3 regions of the Rothia sp. HMSC065G12 genome follow, and region 3 is predicted to be linked to each of the others. Evidence: predicted binding sites of a transcription regulator. Region 3 holds the regulator's gene; each other region holds the start of a gene.
The links. Region 3 encodes HrcA, which represses chaperone genes, less so after heat shock. Its sites were predicted from a motif close to TTNGCACTCGNNNNNNNCGAGTGCNAA; they were not measured.
Positions count from the first base shown of each region.

Region 1: a site for HrcA is predicted at 1,909-1,935, ahead of groL (chaperonin GroEL). Genes of this name have one in related genera too.
Region 2: a site for HrcA is predicted at 2,004-2,030, ahead of groES (co-chaperone GroES). Genes of this name have one in related genera too.

Region 1 covers NZ_KV804811.1:5,847-9,105, forward strand. Annotated here, with positions in the region: gene HMPREF2804_RS10680 (hypothetical protein) at 1-29, shown strand, start outside; gene groL (chaperonin GroEL) at 208-1,830, opposite strand; gene HMPREF2804_RS02540 (LytR C-terminal domain-containing protein) at 2,205-2,756, opposite strand; gene HMPREF2804_RS02545 (DUF3263 domain-containing protein) at 2,898-3,259, opposite strand, start outside.
Region 2 covers NZ_KV804814.1:13,427-16,685, forward strand. Annotated here, with positions in the region: gene groL (chaperonin GroEL) at 1-1,518, opposite strand, end outside; gene groES (co-chaperone GroES) at 1,648-1,935, opposite strand; gene HMPREF2804_RS04345 (class I SAM-dependent methyltransferase) at 2,181-3,259, shown strand, end outside.
Region 3 covers NZ_KV804815.1:412,473-415,731, forward strand. Annotated here, with positions in the region: gene dnaJ (molecular chaperone DnaJ) at 1-817, opposite strand, end outside; gene hrcA (heat-inducible transcriptional repressor HrcA) at 915-2,015, opposite strand; gene HMPREF2804_RS07050 (DUF3097 family protein) at 2,246-3,097, shown strand.

The DNA of each region.
Region 1 (3,259 bases), on a different contig from region 3:
AGCAATCACGCATACGCGCGAGCAGGTAGTATTTTGCCGAAAAGGTAGGATTTTCCTACCTGCGCGGGCCAAAAACCACCTGCTCGCGGTCCTGAGAGGGGAAGAGCATAGACAAAAGCTCTCCGGGGGTGGATTCCGTACCCGGCATTGTGCCGGGTCAGGAACCCACCCCGGAGAGCTTCAACATACTCCCTCAGTTGGGAAACGTTACATCATGCCGCCCATCGGGTCAGCAGCCGGTGCCGCAGCGGATGCGGGCTCAGGCTTGTTCGCCACCACAGCCTCGGTGGTCAGGAACAGACCGGCGATCGATGCGGCATTCTGCAGAGCGGAACGGGTCACCTTCACGGGGTCGTTAATACCCGCAGCCATGAGGTCTTCGTACTCGCCGGTTGCAGCGTTTAGACCGGTGCCCTCAGGTAGGGAACGAACCTTATCGACAACCACGCCGGGCTCAAGGCCAGCGTTCGTTGCGATCTGCTTCAGCGGCGCATCGATAGCCACACGCACGATGTTCGCGCCGGTTGCCTCGTCACCCTTCAGGTCGAGCTTGTCGAAGACCTTCGCGCCCGCCTGAATCAGTGCCACGCCGCCGCCGGGGACAATACCCTCTTCAACGGCTGCCTTTGCGTTGCGCACAGCATCCTCAATGCGGTGCTTGCGTTCCTTCAGCTCAACCTCGGTTGCCGCGCCAGCCTTGAGCACAGCCACACCACCGGCGAGCTTTGCCAGGCGCTCCTGCAGCTTCTCGCGGTCGTAGTCGGAATCGGAGTTTGCGATCTCGGCGCGAATCTGTGCCACGCGGCCCTCAAGTGCGGCGGCGTCGCCAGCGCCCTCAATAATGGTGGTCTCGTCCTTGGTGACAACAACCTTGCGTGCCTTACCCAGCATCTCAAGGGTTGCGGTATCCAGGGACAGGCCAACCTCTTCGGTAATAACCTGGCCGCCAGTGAGGATCGCAATATCAGCCATCATAGCCTTGCGACGGTCACCGAAACCGGGCGCCTTCACGGCAACGGACTTGATGGAGCCGCGCATCTTGTTCAGCACGAGCAGCGCCAGAGCCTCGCCCTCAACATCCTCGGCGATAATCAGCAGCGGTTTGCCGGACTGCATGACCTTCTCAAGAACGGGAACCAGATCCTTCACGTTCGAGATCTTCTGGTTGACCACCAGGATGTAGGGGTCTTCCAGCACGGCTTCCTGACGCTCGGGGTCGGTCACGAAGTAGCCGGAGAGGAAGCCCTTATCGAAGCGCATACCCTCGGTGAGTTCCAGGTGCAGGCCGAAGGTGTTGGATTCCTCAACGGTGATCACGCCTTCCTTGCCGACCTTCTCCATAGCCTGAGCGATCAGCTTACCGATCTCCTGATCGCCCGCAGAGATGGATGCGGTTGCCGCGATCTCTTCCTCAGTCTCAACTTCTTTCGCGGAGTCGAGCAGGGTCTTGGTGACCTCCTCAACAGCCTTCTCAATACCGCGCTTGAGGCTCAGCGGGTCAGCACCGGCAGCCACGTTGCGCAGGCCCTCACGCACGAGCGCCTGAGCGAGCACGGTTGCGGTGGTGGTACCGTCACCTGCGATATCGTCGGTCTTCTTGGCTACCTCTTTGACGAGTTCGGCGCCAATCTTTTCATAGGGGTCTTCAAGCTCGATCTCTTTGGCGATGGAAACACCGTCGTTGGTGATCGTGGGTGCGCCCCACGACTTCTCAAGCACGACGTTGCGGCCACGGGGGCCAAGAGTTACCTTAACGGCATCGGCTAGAGTGTTCAGTCCGCGCTCTAGACCGCGGCGAGCTTCTTCATCAAAAGCAATAAGTTTTGCCATGTGGCGATATCCCTCCTGGACGTTTCGAATGGAGCGCTCAGGTTTTCCGGTCTGCCGAAGCAGATTTTGATACCGGTTTTAGCACCTGAAGGCGCCGAGTGCTAAAAACAATTTTGGCACTTGGTGCGCCCGAGGGCAAACATTTTGAGCACCGAATTTAGCTTAATCGCCCTCAGCGCATTCTTGAGGCGCACGGAAAGCCGCAATGGGGTGAACGGGTACGGCTTCGCGTGCGAATGCACGGAGCGGAAGAACCAGGTACGAGCGCCGGGGTGATGTTATATGCGAGCGCATAGGGCTCATAGAACGTTCCCGAAACTAGCGGGGATGATAAACGGTACCGCACACCGCGGTATCAAGCCGGATGATGCCGTTTAGCTGTAGTCGGCGGCAAGCACCACCACAATATCGTTCTCGCCCAGAATCGAGGTGTCTGAGCTCTCCTGAACCGTCGTGATATTCAGAGTTTTCGCAATAGCTTCGGCCTGCGACTTCTTGGCCTCGTCCTTGTAGTAGACCGTGCTGGACTGAGGCGGGGTGCCCGACCAGTTCGCGGTTTCGGTAATCGTGTAACCTTCAAGCGCGGCGCTTGCCTTGGCCGCAGACCCGCCGGGCGCGGATGCGTTATAGACCGCCACGTTCGCATCCTTAGCCTGCTCGGATGCCGAGACAGAGGGCGACGATGATTCCGAAGGCGAGGCGGGGGCACTGTAGCTCTTGGCGCGCGCGGCGGCCTCGGGCGAGCTGCTGCGCGGGTGGTTAATGTACATGGCGCCGCCGAGCACGAGCGCTAAAATACCGGCGACGACAACGGGAATAATGCCTTTGGGGCTCTTGGAAGGGTCGTCAATAACACCGCGGTATGTTCCACGGCGGGCGGTATTCTCGTCGATGTCGTCGAATTCATCGTGCGGGTATTGGCTCATGACTTCCCTAGGTTGAGTAATAGATGTACCGCTCTGCGCGGTGGAGCCCTGCCAAAGCTCTCTCTTACAGGGTACCGTATGGGGCTTTATCCGTCCTGTTCAGATTGGCGTGCGCTCATGCACACATCGGTGCGGGTGCCTTTAGCTGCGGTCGCGAACCTCGCGCAGGCGGTGCATCAGGATGGGTTCGGCGGCGATCACACGCTGGCTATCGATCATCGTATTGAGCTTCTGGTAGTAGGCGATCGGGGTGAGCCCGAGCGCGGTAATCGCCTTCTCTTTGGTGCCCTGGTACTTCCAGTGCCGTTTTTCCAGGGCAATCATGGCACGCTCTAAATCGGTGAGAGCGGATTTTCGCGTGTTCTCAGTTTTTCCGCCGATTTCGCGGGTCTCGGAAGTACCGGGGGCGGAAGGCGCTGTCTGTGTTGTGGGGCTGGGTTCGGGGCTATCGGCGGGGACTGCCGCTGCGGGTTCGGCGGCTTCGGAGCCGCCAGCAGGCGAAG
Region 2 (3,259 bases), on a different contig from region 3:
AGATGATGCATTCTGCAGCGCAGAGCGGGTGACCTTCACGGGGTCAATTACGCCCGCTTCGAACAGATCAACATACTCACCGGTTTTGGCGTTGTAACCGTGACCAACGGGCTGTTCGGCGACCTTTGCCGCCACCACATAGCCGTCGTCGCCAGCGTTTTCGGCAATCCAGCGCAGCGGCTGTACCAGGGCGCGGCGTACAATCTGCACACCTACGTTTGCGTCGTGGCTATCGAGTTCAAAACCGTCGAGCGCCTTGCTGGCGTGGATCAGTGCCGAACCGCCACCGGATACGATGCCTTCTTCAAGAGCCGCGCGGGTAGAAGACACAGCGTCTTCGATGCGGTGCTTACGTTCCTTAGCCTCAACCTCGGTTGCCGCACCCACCTTGATCACGCCCACGCCACCGGCGAGCTTCGCCAGGCGTTCCTTGAGCTTTTCGCGATCCCACTCGGAATCGACGGCCTCGATCTCTCGGCGCAACTGCTGCACACGGTCTTCAACCGCTTCCTTGCTGCCACCGCCGTCCACAATCGTGGTGGTGTTCTTGGTGACGGTCACGCGGCGCGCCGAACCGGTTTCTTCGAGAGTTGCCTGAGCCAGGTCGATACCCAGTTCGGGGGTAATCACGATGCTGCCGGTCAGAATGGCGAGATCCTGCATAATAGCCTTGCGGCGATCGCCGAACCCGGGAGCCTTAAGCGCCACAACGTCGAGAGTTCCGCGGAGCTTATTCACCACGAGGGTGGACAGTGCTTCACCATCAACGTCTTCGGCGATAATGGTCAGCGGTTTTTTCGCCTGTACGACCTTCTCCAGCAGAGGCATAATCTCGGCAACAGTGGAGATCTTACCCTGGTAGAGCAGAATGAGGCTATCTTCAAGAACCGCTTCGCCACGCTCGGCATCGGTCACGAACGAAGGCGAAAGGTAGCCCTTGTCGAACTGCATACCCTCGGTAATGTCAAGCTCAATCTCAGTGGAGGAGCCGTCCTCGATAGTAATGACGCCGTCCTGACCGACCTTCTCAAAAGCAGATGCCAAAAGCTCGCCGATCTGGTCGGACTGAGCCGAAATAGCGGCAACATGCGCAACTTCCGGGCCCTGTACCTCGCGGGCATCCTGAAGCAGACGCTCGGAGACCTGCTCAACGGCGGCCTCAATGCCACGCTTCACCTCCGCAGGTGCCGCACCGCTTGTTACGTTGCGCAGCCCCTCATTCACAAGTGCCTGCGCCAGCACGGTTGCGGTGGTCGTACCGTCACCGGCAACGTCGTTAGTCTTGGTGGCTACCTCTTTAGCGAGCTGCGCGCCCAAGTTTTCGTAGGGGTCTTCAAGCTCAACTTCGCGGGCGATCGAGACACCATCATTCGTGATAACCGGTGCACCCCACTGTTTATCGAGCACAACATTGCGCCCGCGTGGGCCGAGGGTAACCTTGACCGCATCGGCGAGTTTATCAACGCCGGCCTGCAGGGACTTACGGGCGGCATCGTTGAATTCAAGCTGTTTAGCCATGAATATTCGCTACTCCTTGAGGGTTGTGAGCGTTCGATATCGTAGAAGGCGCGCGTGCGCCGAATCTAGGTCATGTATAGCGGATGCGCCGCGCGAGAAACCGGCGGCGCATCCTGCATATATGCGAAATTAGTCGACGATCGCCAGAACGTCACGAGCGGAGAGAATCAGGTATTCCTCGCCCTGGTACTTGACCTCGGTACCGCCATAGCGGGAGAACACGACTACGTCACCTTCAGCGATATCGACGGGAACGCGGTTGCCCTTATCGTCCACACGACCGGGGCCCACAGCTACTACGCGAGCCTCCTGCGGCTTCTCCTTTGCAGTTTCGGGAATAACCAGACCGGATGCGGTGGTCTGCTCAGCCTGCTCTAGTTTGACAACTACTCGGTCTTCGAGGGGCTTAATAGCCATAGGTATGCTCCTTTTTAGTCAGCGTTTTTAAAAATTTGTGAAGCGGTTTAGCCCTAGTGCCTGGGCGTTTAGCACTGCACCGCTTCGAGTGCTAAATTCAACTTTAGAATCCCGGCGGCACCCGGTCAAGAATGCGCGCCGTTTCGAGGGCGGCGTTTCGCGCACAGGATAATACGCGAGCGCCCCGTGAACCTGCCGCAGCATCCAAGCCTTCTGCATATGCTCATGCCACTACACTTAAGCCTATGGTTGATTTTGTGCCCCCGCCGCCGTTTGCATTGCCGCCCGAGTTGCCTTTTACCCGGCAGGCGTTAGATGCCGCGGATGCGCTTTTCCCCTATAGTCAAGAGCACTCGCTCGAACAGGTTACGCGGCTGCGGGCGCAGGGGTTTACGCCCGATGAGACCGCCAATATTCTCAGCCTTGTTAAGGCGCGCACTCGGGCGCTGTCAAAGTTCGGCGATAGGGCGCGCACTATGTTTTTGACCGAGCACGGCGCGCAGCAGGCGACTCGACCGGTTGTTGCTGCCGAGCACGTGGCCGTGTTTGCCCGTGCCGGGGTTCGCTCGGTTGCCGATCTGGGATGCGGTATCGGCGCGGATTCGTTGGAGTTCGCGCGCGCATCCTTAGCGACTGTTTCTGTGGAGCTTGACCCGTTGACGGCATCTTTTGCTGCCGCAAATCTGGCGGATTTTTCGGGTTCACGGGTTGTGGTCGGTGATGTGACGAATTTTAACCCCGAGAGTTTTCGTGATGGCAACGGCAAGGTCGTGCAGGGCATATGGCTTGATCCGGCCAGACGTGATCTGACCGGAGTCGTAAAATCCCGTACAGAACGTATTTTTGATCCCGAAGCCTATTCTCCACCGCTTTCGTTCGTGGTGGATCTGGCCAAAACCGGTATGCCAATGGGTGTCAAACTTGGTCCGGGGATGCCGCATGAGGCTATTGCGCGCCCTGAGGATATTCGTAGTGAGGCGAACCCGCATCCGCGTGTCACGGCGCAGTGGGTTGAGCATGAGGACTCTCTCGTGGAGTTGGTGCTTTGGTTTAACGCTTTGGCTCAGGAGGGTGTTGCACGCACGGTCACGGTGCTGCGGCAGGAGGCGACGGGACAGGCTGAAGACAAGGGCCTGCGCATTCACAAAACCACGCTGAGTAGTCCCTATTCTGCGGAGCAAGTAACCCCTGTTGATGAAAAGCAAACCCGGTTCCCCTCCCCCGGTGAGTACCTCTATGAGCCTTCCGGCGCGGTAGTGCGGGCGCATCTGGTGCAGGAGTTAGCCCAAGAGCTTGGGGCGAACCTGATTGATCCGCACCTGGC
Region 3 (3,259 bases):
TCACCGTTGTGGTGAGATTATCACCATCGCGAACAAAGTATTTATCGCGCTTAACGTTGAGATCAATATAAAGATCGCCATTGGGACCACCATTGAGTCCAGCTTCGCCTTTACCTCGCAGACGTATGCGGGCTCCGTCATTAACACCGGCGGGAACGGTGAAGGTCAGCGGGAGTTTTTCGCCCACACGGCCCTGTCCGTGGCATTCTGGGCAGCGGTGTTTGATGACGGTGCCATATCCCTGACAGCTGGGGCACTCTACCTGCTGCATGACGGTTCCTAGGATGGATTGAACACGGCGCTGCATGAATCCCTGGCCATGACAGGTCTCACAGGTTTCGGGGTGGGTTCCGGGAGCGGTTCCTTCACCTTCACAGGATTTACAAGTGACGGCCGTGTTAAGCTCTACAGTCTTTTCGACGCCAAAAACTGCGTCTTTAAGGGATATCGAGACGTTGATAAGTGCGTCTTGTCCCTGGCGTACGCGGGATGCGGGACCGCTTTGTCCACCGCCTCCGGTAAACATATCGAAAAGGTCTTGGAACCCGAAACTTCCTGAGCCAAAGCCGCCGAACCCTCCTGCGCCTCCAGGGAATCCTGCACGACCCTGTTCATCGCCGGTAGCGTCGTAATTACGGCGTTTCTCGTTATCTGAGAGTACTTCGTAGGCGAGGGTTACACGTTTGAATTCCTCAGCTGCCTCTTCGGATGGGTTAACGTCGGGGTGCAGTTGACGCGCCTTTTTACGGTACGCTTTTTTGATCTCTTCGGGGCTTGCATCCTTCGAGACTCCAAGAGTTGAGTAGTGATCGCTCACGTGTTTCTTCTATCCTTTTCGTACCGGAGTGCTCCGGATATGGTGTCAATATAAAATCGGTAAGTTTACGGGGTTCTGAGGAATTACTCGCACGATGTCATGATGCTCGTGTGCCTAAGACATGACCTAGATAGCGAGCTACCGCGTTCACCGCCGCAATGTTACCACGGTAATCCATGCGGACTGGACCCACCACGCCAAGTTTTGCCGTATGCTTCCCCAAGGCGCCTTCATTATCTGGTAAATGTTGTTTGCCGTATGAAACTACAACGGGTGAATCGTATTCACCAGTGACAATAGAAGCTCCTTGAAGCGCTTGCTCCGTATTCTCGTGACCGATCCTTACACTGTACCCGGCTTCTTGAACCGATGCGTGAGACAGCACGCGAAGCAGCGTAACTTGTTCTTCGAGCGCATCCAAAATGGGAGCTATGCTCGCCGAGAAGTCGTCGTGACTTCGTGCTAGGTTTGAGGTGCCAGAGATCGCGAAGCGAATATCTCGTTCAAAATAAGGTTGTGCTCGCAGATGATCCACGATAGCTTCGGTAAGCTCCGGAGAACGACCTCGCAACGCTGGATGATGCGCTTCTGGCAGCAATGCACTTATGTTTTCGAAGGGTAAACCCTGAAGCATTTTAAGCAGGTTTTCTTTAATCGCTGCAAGAGCTGACACAGTTTCATCATGCGATAAGGCTGTAGTCTCCGGCAATATCACGGTAACCCGGTGGATTGTGCCAAGATCACTGATAAGCAATGCTAAAAGCGTGCGTGAATCTAGGGGTACGAACTCAAGATGCAAGAGAGTTCCAGCGTTACGTGTTGGGTACTGGATAAGTGCTACCTGATGCGTGAGATGCGCAAGTGTTCGGGTGGCGGCTTCAATCATGTCTTCTACGCTGTGTGCGCTTTCAAGAATTTGCCGTAACGCCGAAACTTGGGTTGCAGAGAGAGCACGCGGCGCGGTTAGAGCATCGACGAAGAACCTGTATCCCTGTTCTGTAGGAATACGCCCAGCGCTGGCGTGCGGTGCGCTCAAAAGTCCCTGTTCTTCTAAAGCTGCCATATCATTGCGTATCGTGGCACTGGATACTTGAAGATGGTGGCGCTGTGCCAGCGTCTTTGAACCTATGGGTTCGCCTGTGCGCACGTAGTCTTCAACGATTGCCTGCAGTATGCGCATGCGGCGTTCGTGTGACATGGTACTCCTTGCGACCCTATCGGTGGTTAACAATCTGGAAAAGCATAATCTGGCACTCTTGTTGAGAGAGTGCTAAAAACTACTTTTATCATAGCCGGGTAACCCCTAACGGTACTAGTCTTTCGCCAGAAGCGAGTTATCAATACTTTAGAATTGGATGGGTTCTGCCAGAAGCTAACCTGCGGAAACCAGGCAATATCCGTGGTGCCGTTGTACGAAGGATGCAAGATATGAGTGAACGATACGCTTGGGGTGCACAAGATCTATCACGTGCCTCAATAAATAACAGGCCTGCTTCTCCTCGTCGGGTCGAGCTAAAACGCGGGATGGTCCTTGAGGATCTTAACGGGTGGGTTGGCGAAGTAGTGCGTGCCGAACGTATCGGTGGAGAAATATTTTTCGGGCTTGAAGACGCTCACGGACGGGTCAAAAATTTTCCTTTAGGAATCGGGTACTTTCTTGAGGGCGAACCGGTTGAGATTGTTGCCCCAACACCACGAAAGACCTCAGGGCGCAAAATTTCTCGTTCTGGTTCGGTAGCAGTTGAAAACGCTCCAGCACGGGTGGCGCGCGCATCCAGAATCTGGGTTGAGGGGCTTCATGATGCGGAACTCGTCGAGAAAGTGTGGGGCCATGATCTGCGGGTTGAAGGTATTGTGGTCGAGCCCCTTCATGGTGTTGATGATTTAGCAACTGCCGTTGAAGAGTTCTCCCCCGGTCCAGAGCGACGACTTGGAATTCTTGTGGATCATCTTCTGAAAGGCACCAAGGAAGAACGTGTTGTGGCGGAGGCTTTAGCTGTTCCCGGCGCTGCTGGAAATATTAAGATTGTGGGGCACCCTTTCATTGATATTTGGCAGGCCGTCAAGCCGCAGGTTCTCGGAATTCCGGCATGGCCGCAGGTGCCTCGAGGTGAGGACTGGAAGAAAGGAATTCTACGTCGGTTGGGACAGCCACATCAAAACCAGGAAGACGTGGCAAACGCCTGGAAACGTATTCTTTCCCGAGTTGACTCTTATTCTGATCTTGATCCTACGCTGCTAGGACCTGTTGAGTCGCTCATTGATTTTCTGACTGAATAAGGTAATGTGAGTAGCTCAGGTTGTCTATGCCGCGCCTCTGGCAAGGCGTTCGGTAAAACACGTTACAATAAATAAGGATTTTAGGTTGTACAGGTGCACCAACTGAGGCATGTGTACGGCAGAGCAAAATAGACGAGTAATAATCAGGATTTCTGTGGTTCA